2 regions of the Blastomonas sp. CCH9-A1 genome follow, and region 2 is predicted to be linked to the other one. Evidence: riboswitches for the same ligand, from Rfam matches in the RefSeq annotation. Region 2 holds a riboswitch; the other holds the start of a gene.
What was found. A riboswitch is a leader RNA that binds a small molecule or an ion and turns the genes downstream of it on or off. The one in region 2 is predicted to bind cobalamin.
Positions count from the first base shown of each region.

Region 1 (7,425 bases), on a different contig from region 2:
TCCTCCAGATTGCCCTCGGCGCGCTCTTCCGCAGCCTCTTCAAGTTGCTCGGCGCGAAGACCGGGCGACAGCACGAAGCCGCCCACGCGCAGGTCGTCGGACTTGCGGTAGCTACCATCGAGGTGGAGCACCAGCTTCGAGGTCAGCGGAACATCGAGGCTCGCGCCGATGCTGCGCTCGTCCGCAGCCGATCCGTACGTGGCGAGTGCGTCGAGATGGAACGGCTCTTCGGGCACCTCGCGCGGGATGCGCTTGTCGATGGCGTTGACCGCGCCGCCGACCGCCTGGCCGCCGAACAGCAGCACGGCAGGGCCGCGAAGCACCTCGACCCGGTCGAGGATGATCGGCTCGACCGTTACGCCATGGTCCGGCGAGGTGTTCGACACGTCGATCGTGCCGATGCCGTCGGTGAGCACGCGGATGCGCTCGCCCTGGAAGCCGCGCAGCACCGGGCGCGAGGCACCGGGTGAGAAGCTGGTCGCCGAGACGCCGGGCAGCTTGGTCAGTGCGTCGCCGATCTGCGCGCGCGCCTCGCGCGCCAGAGTGTCGCCCGAAAGCTCGGACGTGCCGGCCAGGATGCTGAGATCGCGGACGAATGGCGCGGTGACGATGATCCCGCCGCTCTTGTGGAAGTCATCATCTTCCTGTGCGGTTTCCTCGGCTTGAGCGGCCTGCTGTGCCAGGGCGGGAAGCGGGGCAAGCAGCGCGGTAGCGAGCGAAAGCGACGAGGTAACGGTGAGAAGCGTGCGACGCATGTTCTGTTATGCTCCCTGGGGACTCTGAAAAAGGAAGAAAGGCTGCCGTTGACCGGCAATCCGGTGTCCGCTGCCCTTGCGCTATGGGCCTTGCCATGCACCCGGAACCGCGGAGTCGGAGGGGCGGCTAGCACTCGTGTAATGTTATATCAATCGCTATTTGACCAGGATATGACAGTTTGCGACGGGTTGCTCGTGAAGATGCGGTCGGGCAGAAAGACGGGCGAAGCGGCTGCAAGGGCCGTCATCGCGCGAGGACCCGAAAGATGAGCCAAGAGACCGCCGCCGAAGCCCTGATCCCGGCGCCTGAGGATGCACAGACCTGGTGCACGCCGACGCAGTATGCGGAACTCTATGCAGCGTCGCTGCGCGATCCGGACGGATTCTGGGCGCTGCAGGCGGATCGCATCGACTGGAGTTCGAGACCGACGCATATCAACCGCTCGAGCTTCGATCCGGTCCGCATCCGCTGGTATGACGATGGCGAGCTGAACCTGTGCTACAACGCGGTCGACCGCCATGTGCTGGCGGGGCATGGCGCCGACACCGCGTTGATCTGGGAAGGCGACACCCCCGGCGATGTCCGCTCGCTGAGCTATGATGCGCTGCTCGCCGAGGTGCAGCGCTTCGCCAGCTCCCTGACGGCGCTCGGCGTGGTCAAGGGCGACCGGGTGACCATCTACATGCCGATGGTGCTCGAAGGCGCGATCGCGATGCTCGCCTGCGCGCGCATCGGCGCGATCCATTCTGTGGTGTTCGGCGGTTTCTCGCCCGAGGCGCTTGCCGGGAGGATCGAGGATTGCGCGAGCCGCTTCATCGTCACTGCCGATGCGGGAATGCGCGGAGGCAAGACGGTGCCGCTCAAGGCCAATGTCGACGCCGCGCTCACCGATCACGGGATCAGCGTGGATGCAGTGCTGGTCGTGCGTCATACCGGGGCCGAAATCGCGATGACCGAGGGGCGCGACCACTGGTATCACGAATTATCGGCGACCGTGCCCGCGACCTGCCCGTGCGAACCGATGGCGGCGGAGGACCCGTTGTTCATCCTCTATACCTCGGGCTCCACCGGCAAGCCCAAGGGCGTACTCCACACCACCGGCGGCTATGCCGTCTGGGTCGCGACGACCTTTCATTATGCCTTCGATTACCGCCCCGGCGAGGTCTATTGGTGCACCGCCGATATCGGCTGGGTCACCGGGCACAGCTATTCGGTCTATGGCCCGCTGCTCAACCGCGCGACCAGCCTGCTGTTCGAAGGCGTGCCCAACCATCCCGATCACAGCCGTTTCTGGGACATGTGCGAGCGGCATGGCGTCAACATCTTCTACACCGCGCCCACCGCGATCCGCGCGCTGATGCGCGAGGGCGAAGCGCCGGTGGAGAAGCACGACCTGAGCGCCTTGCGGCTGATCGGGTCGGTCGGCGAACCGATCAATCCCGAGGCCTGGCGCTGGTACCGGCGCACCGTGGGCAAGGACGCCATCCCGGTGATCGATACCTGGTGGCAGACCGAGACCGGCGGCATCATGATCACGACGCTGCCTTGCGCGCATGCGATGCGGCCGGGCAGCGCGGGCCTGCCGTTCTTCGGCATCCGGCCCGAACTGGTCGATGCCGATGGCAATATCCTGGACGGCGCGACAGAAGGGAATCTGTGCATCGCCGCCTCCTGGCCCGGCCAGGCGCGCACCGTCTATGGCGATCACGAGCGTTTCGTGCAGACCTATTTCAGCACCTATAAGGGCAAATATTTCACAGGCGATGGCTGCAAGCGCGATGAAGACGGTTATTACCGCATCACCGGCCGCGTGGACGATGTCATCAACGTCTCGGGCCATCGCATGGGCACGGCCGAGGTCGAAAGCGCGCTGGTGCTGCACCCGCGCGTTGCCGAAGCTGCTGTGGTCGGCTTTCCGCACGACATCAAGGGGCAGGGCATCTATTGCTATGTCACGCTGAACGTCGGCGAGGAGGCCGACGAAGCGCTGGCCGGGGAGCTGAAGGCACTGGTGCGCAAGGAGATCGGCCCGATCGCCACGCCCGACCATCTGCATTTCACGCCGGCGCTGCCCAAGACGCGCAGCGGCAAGATCATGCGGCGCATCCTGCGCAAGATCGCGGAGAACGAGTTCGGTTCGCTCGGCGATACCAGCACGCTTGCCGACCCTTCCGTGGTCGACGCGCTGATTGCCGGACGCGGTTCGGTCTAAGGGCCGAGCAGCGCCACCGGCCAGGCGGCAAGCGCCATCAGCGTGCCGAGCGGGAAGCGGGTGGCGGCGTCGAGATCATGGCCGCGCCGCTGCAGCACCAGCGCGACGGCAAGCCCGAGGCCGCTGGCGATCAGCAGCACGAGTGGCAGCGCCTGCCAGCCGAGCCACAGCCCGATTGCTCCGAGCAGCAGCGGATCACCGCCGCCTAGCCCCTCGCGCCCGCGCGTCAACCGATAGAGCAGCGCGATCAGCCAAAGCCCGACGAAACCCGCGCCTGCGCCGATCAGGCGGCTGCTCCAGTCGGGCGCGATGCCGCATGCTGCGCTCGCCAGTCCGCCCAGCGCCAGCGCAGCGGTGAGCGGCTGCGGCAGCCAGTACTGGCGCAGATCGAGCAGCGCGAGCGGCAGCAGCAGCCAGCCCAACGCGGCGATGGCCAGGCCCTGCGCCCCGGGATGCAGCGTCAGCGACACCGCACCAATCGCCGCGGCACCAAGCTCGATCGCCAGGCTTTGCCAGCCGATCCGTGCGCCGCATGCTGCACATTGTCCGCGCAGCAAAAGATAGGACAGGACGGGTACGAGCTGCCATGGCTTGAGCTGCGCACCGCAAGCATCGCATTGCGACCGCCCGGTCAGGATCGATCGCCCCGCGGACCAGCGCACCACCAGTGCGCCGATAAAGCTGCCGAAGATTGCGCCAAGGATTGCCGCTGCAAGGGGCGCGATCACCGGATGGTCGAGCAGCGGCGCATACATAACGAAATTGGCCCAATGCCGGGGATCGGCAGCGCCCTTGCGCATAGCGGCTCGCCCCGAGACAGGCCAAGCGCTTTGTACTCCAAGCCTCTTGCAATCGCGCTGGCCCTAGGGGAAGGCGCTTTCACCACATTCGAAAAGGGACTCATGCCATGACCGCATTTTCCGCCGCCGATCCCGTCGTCATCGTCTCCTATGCGCGCACGCCGATGGGCAGCTTCCAGGGTTCGCTCTCGGGCGCCAGCGCCACCGATCTCGGCGCGACTGCCGTCAAGGCGGCGGTCGAGCGGGCTGGGGTTTCGGGCGATGCGATCGAGCGCATCTATATGGGTTGCGTGCTGCCGGCTGGGCTAGGCCAGGCCCCGGCGCGCCAGGCCGCGCTCAAGGCCGGCCTGCCGCAATCGGTCGAGGCGACCACGGTCAACAAGATGTGCGGGAGCGGCATGCAGGCGACGATCATGGGGGCAGAGGCGCTGGCCTCGGGCTCGGTCGATCTGCTGGTGGCAGGTGGTATGGAGAGCATGACCAATGCGCCCTATCTGCTCACCAAGCATCGCGGCGGCGCGCGCATTGGCCATGACCGGGTGATGGATCACATGTTCCTTGACGGACTCGAGGACGCGTATGAACCCGGCCGCGCGATGGGCAGCTTTGCCGAGGAAACCGCAGGCGAATATCAGTTCACCCGCCAGGACCAGGACGATTATGCCATCGCCTCGCTGACCCGCGCACAGAAGGCGCAGAGCTCGGGCGGCTTCGACCGCGAGATCGTCCCCGTCGAGATCACCGGTCGCAAGGGCACCGAGACGATCGACAAGGACGAACAGCCGCTCAAGGGCGACGCGTCGAAGATCCCGAGCCTGAAGCCGGCGTTTGCCAAGGACGGCACGATCACCGCTGCCAATGCCTCGTCGATCTCCGACGGTGCAGCGGCGCTGGTTCTGACCCGCCAGAGCGTGGCCGACAGGCTGGGCCTCAAGCCCGTCGCGCGGATCGTGTCGCACGCCGCCCACGCGCACGCGCCGGCGCGCTTCACCACCGCGCCGGTCGATGCCAGCCGCAAGGCGCTGGAAAAGGCGGGCTGGAGCGTCGACGATGTCGACCTGTTCGAGGTCAACGAGGCGTTCGCCTGCGTGTCGATGATCGCGATGCGCGACCTCGGCATCCCGCACGACAAGATCAACGTGCATGGCGGCGCGACCGCACTTGGCCACCCGATCGGCGCGAGCGGTGCGCGAATCATCGCCACGCTGGTTTCCGCCCTGCAGACACATGGCGGCAAGCGCGGTCTCGCATCGCTCTGCATCGGCGGCGGCGAGGCGACGGCGGTTGCGGTCGAGCTGATCTGATCCCCTGAAGCCCGGCCTGTCAGCAGGGCAGGCCGGGGCTTTTGTAAGGCCGGATTGACAAGCCTGCCCAAATCCAGCAATTGCGCATCCAGATGGTTCCTCCCTTAGCCGGGGGGCGAAGAGGGAAGCCGGTGCAAATCCGGCGCTGTGCCCGCAACTGTCAGTCGGGAGCCGACGGCCACTATGTCACTGGGAGCGATCCCGGGAAGACGGCCCGAGGCGATGATCGACGAGCCAGGAGACCTGCCATCGCGTCGTTCATCCGGGGGCCGGGTCCAGCCTGTTCGGATGGGAAAGTTTTTTCCTTCGTAACGACATGCCACAGGCCATAGTCGCGTCCGGGAGCGATCCCGGCGGGCCTTAATGTCGTTCATCTGCCCTTCCGCTTCGGCGGCGGCTGGGGCTGAGGGAAAACCGTGTCCAAATTCATCCGCAGTTTCACCGTGTCCGCGCTTGCTCTGGCCGTGGCCACGCCGCTCCATGCGCAGTCTGCCACCGACGACCAGGACGACGATATCGTCGTCTCCGCCAGTCGCATCGTCCAGAAGCGGAGCGAGACCGGCCAGTCGATCACCGTGGTCGACAAGGCCGAGCTCGACCGCCGCCAGACCCAGGTGCTGAGCGACGTGCTGCAGACGCTGCCCGGCATCAGCGTTGCGCGCAACGGCGGCCCCGGCGGTACAACCAGCGTGTTCATCCGCGGCGGCGACAGCTCGCAGACTCTGGTGCTGGTCGATGGCGTGCGCATCAATGATCCGTCATCGCCCTCGGGCGCGTTCGATTTCAGCTCGATCCTGACCGGCAATATCGGGTCGGTCGAGGTGTTGCGTGGACCCAATTCGGTGATCTGGGGCAGCCAGGCGATCGGCGGCGTCATCAACATCACCACGATCGAGCCGAGCGAGGGGCTGCAGGCCAATGCGCGCGGCGAATATGGCTATCGCGACACCGGCCAACTGGTCGCCAGCGTGTCGGGCAAGACCGGAATCGTTTCGGGAAGTCTCGGCGGGAGCTATTTCCGCACCGATGGCATCAGCGCTTCGGATGAGCGCAATGGTGCCACCGAGAAGGACGGGTTCAAGAACCTGACGCTCAACGGCAAGCTGCGCGTCGCGTTCAGCGATGCGATCAGCCTCGATCTGCGCGGCTTCTATACCGATGGCGAGGCCGAATTCGATAACCCGCCTGCCGATACACTGCCCGTGACCGACAGCCGCCAGTTCGTCGGCTATGCCGGGCTGAACGTGGCGCTGTTCAACGGTCGTTTCCGCAACCGCATCGCCTATACCCGCACCGACATCAAGCGCGTGACCACCGATCCGACACCCGGATCGTTCAACCCCGCGCGCGCCAAGGGCACGCTCGACCGGTTCGAATATCAGGGCGTGGCCGACGTGGCCGATGCGCTGACGCTGGTGTTCGGCGTCGAGCACGAGCAGAGCGAGGCGAGCACCTTCTTCCCCTCGTTCAACACTGCGCCCGATGTCAGTGACGTGCACATGACCAGCTATTACGGCCAGGCCATCGTGCGACCGCTCAAGGGGCTGACCGTCACCGGCGGGGTGCGCGTCGACGACCAGCAGGTGTTCGGCAGCAAGACCAGCCTGGGCGGCAATATCGCCTATACGCCCAATGACGGCGATACCGTGATCCGCGCGACCTATGCCGAGGGTTTCCGCGCCCCGGCGCTCAGCGAGCAACTCGCCGCATTCGGCAATCCCGATCTGCGCCCCGAAACAGCGCGCAGCTATGATGCGGGGATCGAACAGTCGCTGATCGACGGCAAGCTCCGCGCGCAGGCGACCTGGTTCCGCCGCAATACCGAGGACCTTATCGTCTTTTCTTCGGCGACGTTCAGCCTCGAGAATATTGCGGCGGCGCGGGCGCAAGGCGTGGAGCTTGGCCTGTGGATGCAGCCGGTGCCCAATTTCACCGTGCAGGCACAGTACAGCCTGGTCGATACCGAGAACCGCTCGCGCGAAGCGGACTTTTCGGGCCGGGTCAATTTCGGAAACCGGCTCGCGCGGCGCGCCAAGGACAGCGCCTCGGTGCTTGTCGACTGGAAATCCCCCTGGGGGCCGGCGCTGGGCGCGACCTTCCTGATGGTCGGCGACACGTTCGACGATGTCGCCAACACCGTGCGGCTCGACAGCTATGTCCGCGTCGATCTGCGCGCTAGCTGGAGCATCTCGGACAATCTGGAAGTCTATGGCCGGGTCGAAAACCTGTTTGACGAGGCGTACCAGACCGCGTTCAATTATGGCGTGCCCGGACGTGCGGGCTATGCGGGGGTCAGGTTGAAGATGTGATGTCAAGGGTTCTCCCCCCTTTCTCCGTTTGTCCCGAGCGAAGT
Region 1 covers NZ_LSHM01000043.1:67,171-74,595, reverse strand. The annotation lists gene AX725_RS13510 (TonB-dependent receptor) at 1-755, opposite strand, end outside; gene acs (acetate--CoA ligase) at 1,022-2,968, shown strand; gene AX725_RS13500 (prepilin peptidase) at 2,965-3,768, opposite strand; gene AX725_RS13495 (thiolase family protein) at 3,876-5,072, shown strand; cobalamin riboswitch at 5,149-5,337, shown strand; gene AX725_RS13490 (TonB-dependent receptor plug domain-containing protein) at 5,489-7,381, shown strand.
Region 1: linked by a shared signal. The riboswitch ahead of AX725_RS13490 (TonB-dependent receptor plug domain-containing protein) and the one ahead of AX725_RS19295 (hypothetical protein) in region 2 are both predicted to bind cobalamin.

Region 2 (7,425 bases):
GAGAGCGGGCATGGAGAGCCGCTGAACGAAGTTCGTTGCGCAACTGCATCGCGGCTTCCGTCACCATCGGCGTTCCGCAAACGTAGTACGCCTGTCGGATCGTCAGCGTACGGTCACCGTCCCAGTAGCGACGGATTAGAGGGTGTCGCTCGACGTTTTCGCGAAGCCCCGGGCGGCGACCTACCCCGGCGCCTTTCACCAGCAGGGACGGAGCAGAAAGGAGCAGGATTTCGATATCCGGTTTGCCGTAGCTGCTCTTCTGCAGTGTGTTGGCAACATTGGTCGCACCGGCTGTCTTGAGCACAGTGTCATAGAGAGACCCCGTGCTTGCATTGAAGCCAGCACCATCCCACGCAGCCACTCGTAGCGGCGGGCCCGGATCGCGCGCAAGGTCGGCCAGTTGGCGGTCCATTTTTGCGATCAATTCCTCGCCGCGAGCGGGCTCTCCTACTGCCTTGGCGACCTGTCGGGTTATCTTGCGGATATCTTCGTAGGTTTCCGCATGATCGACCTCGATCATTGGAAACCCTAATCGCTTAAGCAGTCCGCGTGTTGCCGGCGTCGTAAATGCCCCGGCAATAACCAGGTCCGGCTTCTGGCGCAGGACCTCCTCCGACATTCCATGGTTGATGTCGACACGCGCAGCCTCGCGGAACATGAGGGAGCCGTCGGGATCGCGCGACAGCCAAGTGACCGACGCGATCCGCTCAGGTGGCAGCAATGCCAGGACAAGCTGATCCGTGCACTGGTTCATCGACATGACATGGACTGGCTTTGCTGCCGCCTGGCTGCGACTACCAGACGGCTCCGTGCAACCGGCCAGAGCCGGAAGCACGGAGATCATCCAAAGGAGGCAGAGCGCCTTGCGGAACATCAGAAGCGGACGCGAACGCCACCATAGCCTGCGCGGCCCGGAGTGGCGAAACTGAACACCTCTTCGTATTGCTCGTTGATGAGGTTTTCTACGCGCGCAAACAACGAAATGTTGGGGCGCAACTTGTATTCGGCATTCAGGTTAACCAGTACATATTCCCTCAGGGACACGCGCACCGGAATGAAGCTTGGATTTGTAAACGCGACATCGGTCTGACGCCCGTTGTAGCGCACTGTCAACGTACCCGAAAAGCGCTCATCCTTGCTGAACACTGTCGCGTTGAAACTGCCGATATGCTTGGGGCGACGCACCTCGACTGTGCCGTTTTCTCGCGCATGAAGCCATGTGTAGGCGGCGTCCAGCCTGATCTGGGGAATTGGACGGGCGGCAAGGGCCACCTCAATGCCATGCTGTTTCGACAAAGTTGCACGGTTTGATGGCGTCGCTATGAAGGTCGGAGCGGGGAAGGTCGTGAAAATTTCGTCCTTCAGGCGGCTATCGAAATAGGTCGCGCTTATGGTGGCCTTGCCATCGCTGAAGCTTTGCTCGATGCCGGCTTCCCACCCTTCCGACTTCTCGGGCCTCAGGTTAGGGTTGCCAATATAGCGGCCATCGGAAAATCCATAGAGCTCGAAATAGCCCGGATTCTTGACCCCCGTTCCATAGGCACCGCGAACACGGGTACCAGTCGGGAGCGAATAACTGCCTTGAACCCGCCAAGTTGTGGGGTCATCAAAGCGATCATTTTCGTCATGGCGGATCGATGCACCAAAAGAGAATGCGTCGTTGATCAGCAGTTCATACTGCCCGACAATCCCGACATTGTCGGTCGATCTTTTTCCCTGAAACGCGAAGGATGACGGTGTGGTGTTCTGGAATTCTTCGCGCTCGACGTCGATTGCGGCGGTCAGGCGATGCCGGATGGCGTCGGTGCCCAGCCGCAGGCTCGATTCGAACGAGCCTTTGTAGCGGTTACCCTTGTTGCCGTAATCGAAGCCCGCAGCGTCGAAGCCCTTGCGCTCGCTCAACGCGACTTGCCCTGTCACTGCGTTCGTCCAGCGGCCGTCGAGCCCGATCAGTTCAGCTCTCACAAGACCATAGAAGGCCTTGTTTCTGAAGAACACGCCGGGGCTGTCGACGGTGAATCCGAATAGCGGGCTCGCCGGATTGTTCTCGCTGTTGTTGGTATCGGCTTCCGTGAAGCTGTAGCGGGCAACGCCGGTCAGTTTGAAGGTTTCGGACGGCGACCAGATGAGCTTGGCCGAAAGGCCTGCGATGTCGGAGCCGACATCCCTGCTGCCATTTCGTGCCGTGGGATAGCCGCCGGTGTGATAGTAAGCGCCAGACACAGCATAATCGAGATCGCCAGACACTCCGCCAGCACGCGCGCTTCCGGTGAAGGTGTTGAAGCTGCCGCCCTCTGCGCGCAAGCTGACCCCCGGAGCCTCCTTCCCGGTCAATGTCAGATACTGGATAACGCCGCCGATCGCGTCCGAACCGTAAAGCGAGGACTGCTGCCCTCGCAGGACTTCAACGCGGGCTTCGGGATCGGCAATGAGAGTGGCGAAATCGAACTCGCCAAAATACGGGTCCGAAGCTTCTATACCGTCAATCAGAACGAGGACGTGGTTGCCCTCGGAGCCGCGAAGCCGGAGCTGGGTGAGGCCGCCAGCAGCGCCGGTGCGGCTCACGGCAACGCCCGGCACATCGCGCAGAATGTCCGAAACAATCCGGGTCTGGCGCTGCTCCAACGCTTCGCTGTCCAGTACCGTCACCGACGCACCGAGCTTGTTTACGGCCACGGCCTCACCGGACCGTGACGCCGTCACGACAATGGTTTCTCCGCTGTCATTGGTTGTAGGCTGTCCCGGGTTCGACTGCGCGAAGGCCGGGCAGCTGGCTAGCGCCAGCGCAAACGTGGATACGAGAACAGGTTTCTTCATCGGGATACCCCCTTGGTGCCGAGCAACTGCGCGACGAAAAGGGGCAACCGGATCCATCAACTCCCAAGGCGAGTCGGGAGAGCGCACGAACGGTCGGCCAGGCCAACGCGAGTGGGCACAATTCACCCGCGCAGGACTAACCCTGCGGCCCCAGCCGCAATGGTTCGTCGCTCAGACGGAGGTTACCGTGCCATGGCCATCCCCTGGACCGCAGCAAGAGCGACCAAACGCCGGCAGGTCTCCTGGCTCGCGGGTCATAGCTTGATGCACGGCCTTCCCAGGCCGCGCTTGGACAAGCGTAAGGCCCAGTGGCTGCTTCCGCCCGAAGGTGGAAGCGATGTGCATCGCGCTCGCCGCTTACAGTTGCAGGGACAGCCTCGGATTCGGATCAGCCAAGGCCGCTCCTCACCGTGTTCCCGAATTAAGCCCTCTCGGGCACCGGCGCGATCTGTTGACAACGGTCTTAAACCGTTGACGTTGATCCACTAGTCGAAAGTCGCCCGAAAGCCAATCCCTTAACGACTGGCATCGGAACGACGCCAAGCCTCAACGATGGCAGGATTTTCAAGCAACCGTTCCACCGCATCCACATTATAGGTCGCGAGCGAAATGAGGTTGTCCCCTCGGCGTATTTTGGATGTCCCGGAAATTTGCAGTCGGCCATCTTTCGACCACCGGTTGCGTTCGGCGGGGGTGAGCGACAACAGCTTCTCAATCTGCTTGAGACTAAGGGGTTTCGAAGCGATCCGGCGGAGCCTGTCGCGAAGCTCATCGACAAGCATTTCAGCAGAGCCCAACTGATCGGGTTGAAATCTGCAAACTCTTCCGGGTTTGTCGATTGCGCTGCCACTCTTCGCCATGAGTAGCCGCATGGTAGCGTCGCGCTCGCCCTTATGGACCACAAGGCCAATCGGCATCGGCCCATCGAGGTCTACCTCTACGACCAAATGGTCATTGTCTTTCTTGAGGGTGACCAAGCGGCGGATTGCCATAACGTCAGGCACTATATGACATTTGCATTGCAGGTGTCTCCGGTCCGGACGCCACGAACCAAGACCAAGTCGCCACGTGAGGTGGTCAGCAGCTTTCTCCTGGCGCGCGCCCGCAGCGCCGGGGCCGCTGAAAGACCCAGTCACATCGATTCGTCGCTCAGACGGAGGTTTACCGTGCCATGGCCATCCCCTGGACCGCAGCAAGAGCGACCAAGCGCCGGCAGGTCTCCTGGCTCGCGGGTCACAGCTTGATGCACGGCCTTCCCAGGCCCCGCATGACTTAGCGTCCGGCCCAGTGGCTGCTCCCGCCCGAAGGTGGAAGCGATGTGCATCGCGCTCGCCGCTTACAGTTGCAGGGACAGCCTCGGACTCGGATCAGCAAAAGCCGCTCCTCACCGTGTTCCCGAATTAAACCCTCTCGGGCACCGGCGCGATCTGTTGACAACGGATTTTAACCGAAGTCAGCGGCAGTATAATTGACATACAGGATAAAACCAAGCTGTGTCTTGAAGTGATAGCGTTTTCCTTTGGCCCCATCACCGAAAATCCGAGATTTCATGGGCAAATGGTTCGCCATAAATCGAATTGACGCGATTGATAATCCCGCAAGCTTTGTAGTGGGAAAGATGCAAGTAATCGGTCTGCGTAGTTTCGCTGCACTGCTTGAAACGGGTTCCTCAATGGACCGATCCGTTTTCTATGATGGTGTGGCCTATGAACTTCGACGGCGGAAGTCGGAACTGCATATCGATGCTGAAATTCGACCGGCAAGTTTGCGGTATGTTTCCGAATGGCTCGTTCAACAGCTTACAGCGTTTGTCGGTGCCTCGCGCCCGATCTTCATCGCCGACACTCAGCCTGATGTTCATTTAACGGATATGGCTCTGAGCTTCTGCCCAATCGTGGAAAGGCCTTGGCGGCGGATCACGCAAGAGCTGCCTTTCTGGTATGTTATGTGATCCAACTGCCGCCATTGCAGCGTATCGGCCTGGACCATCGTTGTCCGCGGCGATGTAAAGGGTGCCAACTTGGTCCGGAACGTTGATTAGCGCGAGACGCTTATTCCCGAGTGCTGCCCAGCAAGGGACTCCTTTGATCTGAGTATAGCTCGCCGCATCCTCCATGCCCTCAGCAATGGCGAGCACGTCGCCCTCGAACTGCGGTGCCCACGCGCCCCGTTCAGGCTTTCCGAGCATGAATTTGCCATCATGCCATGTTCCGTCGTTGGTCAGCCTGATCCGCTGGATGGCCGTCATCCGGTGCCCGGTTCTGACACCGACCAGTATCGCGGGCCGGAAGGTGGTCTTAGGCTTGCGGCCGAATGGGCACCGCGGATGGAAGCGTAAGTCGGGGAGGTCGATTGGCAGCCGCCGCGACCGAAGGTAGACTTCACCGAGCGTTCCGCGGATCTCCGTGGCCTGATCCCATATCCTTCTGACGTTTGGCGCAGTTCGTTCTGGCTGATAGCTTGGGGCAGAGGAATTCAGGATCGGTTTGGTCCGACCGATTTCGCGCAGGACATCCTCGCTGCGGCATCCCGCAAAACAGTGGACCAGAATACCCCGCTCGCCCTGCCGGACTGAAAGTGACGGCGTTCGGTCTGCATGCGCAGGGCAGATGCACATCGCGTAGGAACCGTGCCAACGGCCCTTCAGCGCAGCAACGATGTCGATGGTCTCCTGGGTGGGTTTGAGCGCAACTAGCATAAACTCGCTCCTCTCAGCTCAGCCTCACCATCTTTCCCCTCTGGATCGACCCGACCTTCTCCGGCACGGCTCGCGATGGCCAACGCCGCTTTCGTCTGTGCGATGCCAGATTCTGGGCGATTGCCATGCGCCGCCTGTTCATTTAGAAAAGTGGGGCGATATCCGAACCACGCCGAAAGGTGTGGTCATGAAAAATCTTCTATTTTTGCTGGTCGCTTTGACGCCGACGCCATCATCGGCGCGCGAAGCCATGCTCGACGTGTTTGTGCCAGAGGCAAAACCGGATTTTGCTGTGCTCCGCCCACAGTTGCGCGGGGCGGTCGATCTCGAGCAATCAGTGGAAGTGCCTCCGGCTCCAGTGGATGCGTTTTCACCAGAGTTGCACGGCGACTTTGAGTTGGTCCCTCACAGCTTCACGATCAATCCCTATGCCGCGCGTCCCGCTGTTCCTTCGTGGATGCGGGCAGGTGCATCATTCATGAGCCCTGCTTCTTCACCATTCCGCCCTTCGCAGGATGACCCACTCTGCCAGTCCCGCAGCTTCTTCCCGCGATATGGTATCAGCGGCGATGCTCAGGCTCGCCGGACCGCCTATTTCAACCTGATCGTCGACGTCGCTTGCGATGCCGGCGTGCCCGTTGTTCTATTTGACGCCTTGCTGGCGCAGGAAAGCAGATATCGTCCCTTCGCCCGAAGCAGTGCCGGTGCGATGGGCATGGCTCAGCTTATGCCCGGTACGGCCCAATATCTGCGTGTCACCGACCCTTGGGATGTGCGGCAAAACCTTGTCGGCGGCGCGCGGTATCTGCGCGAGCAGTTGGATCGCTTCGGGACATGGGAGCTTGCACTGGCTGCCTATAATGCAGGCCCGGGACGCGTGGACCAATTTGGCGGTATCCCGCCGTTTCGTGAGACCCGCAACTATGTGCGTACGATCATGGGCTCAATTGGCATTCCGAATTCGACCGGCGGCGTGTCGCTGACTTCGGCAGCACTTCCCGCGCCCAATCCGTTTCGCAGGGTAATGCTTGCCTCATTCGATGGACGATCAGACGTCCCAGAACACTGAGAAACCGACGTGCCAAGCATAGTACACGCTGATTGCCAGGATGACTGGCGCGCCCTTGAGGTAGTTGAGCTGCCAGCGCAGCCACCCGCTTCGGCAAAGGCCTCACAGGTCAGACGTCGCAGTCGCTTTGCCGCGCTGTCGGCTCGTGAAATCCTCCTGTTCGCGGGCGCTGCGGCGACCTTTGTCTGGGGGGCCTGGGTGACCAAGAGTGTTGCCGCACAGGGGGCAGGGCAGCAGGAATTCGTCCAGCTTCAGCTGCAGGGCATCATCGGGGATTATCTCCAGGCACAGGCACGCTCGAATGCCGACGAGCAGACTGCTGCGCGGCAGACCGCTGTCTTCATGGCAGCGCTTGATGAGACTGTATCTGGCCTGTCGAAGTCCGGGAAAGTCGTGCTCGTTCATGAGGCGATCGTGGGCGGCGAGGTTCCCGACGTCACGCAGAGCGTGAAGACTGCCGTTTACGCAAAGGTTCCGCGTCCCCAACCCGCCCAAGCGCTTGGCGCCGCTCCCCAGGGTCAGGCGGCCCGCGTTGAACAAGAGATGCAGGCCTTCATGGCTGCCAATCAGGGGCGTCAGCGCGATGGCAAACCCTGATCCGCTCCCTCGTTCGGCTCAACGCAAGGGGTTTGCTCGGCTTTTGTCGGACAGTGAGCCCCCTGTGAAGACAGGTGCGACCAGACGCCTTTCGACCGGTGGCAGGCTTGTGGCGATCGCTGCTGTCTGTCTCGTTGCAGGTGCCCTCAGCGCAGCTTCGAAGTGGAGCGAGAACCACGCGTTGATGATCAACGTGACGGACTCGCTCCCGAACTGGGCGTTCGTGGTCGAGGCCAGGCGTTTT
Region 2 covers NZ_LSHM01000071.1:41,871-49,295, forward strand. The annotation lists gene AX725_RS19285 (ABC transporter substrate-binding protein) at 1-760, opposite strand, end outside; gene AX725_RS19290 (TonB-dependent receptor plug domain-containing protein) at 874-2,817, opposite strand; cobalamin riboswitch at 3,033-3,275, opposite strand; gene AX725_RS19295 (hypothetical protein) at 3,333-3,794, opposite strand; cobalamin riboswitch at 4,012-4,254, opposite strand; gene AX725_RS21350 (hypothetical protein) at 4,367-4,768, shown strand; gene AX725_RS21730 (DUF7146 domain-containing protein) at 4,679-5,515, opposite strand; gene AX725_RS19305 (lytic transglycosylase domain-containing protein) at 5,703-6,584, shown strand; gene AX725_RS19310 (TrbI F-type domain-containing protein) at 6,594-7,181, shown strand; partial or broken gene AX725_RS20705 (S26 family signal peptidase) at 7,168-7,425, shown strand, end outside.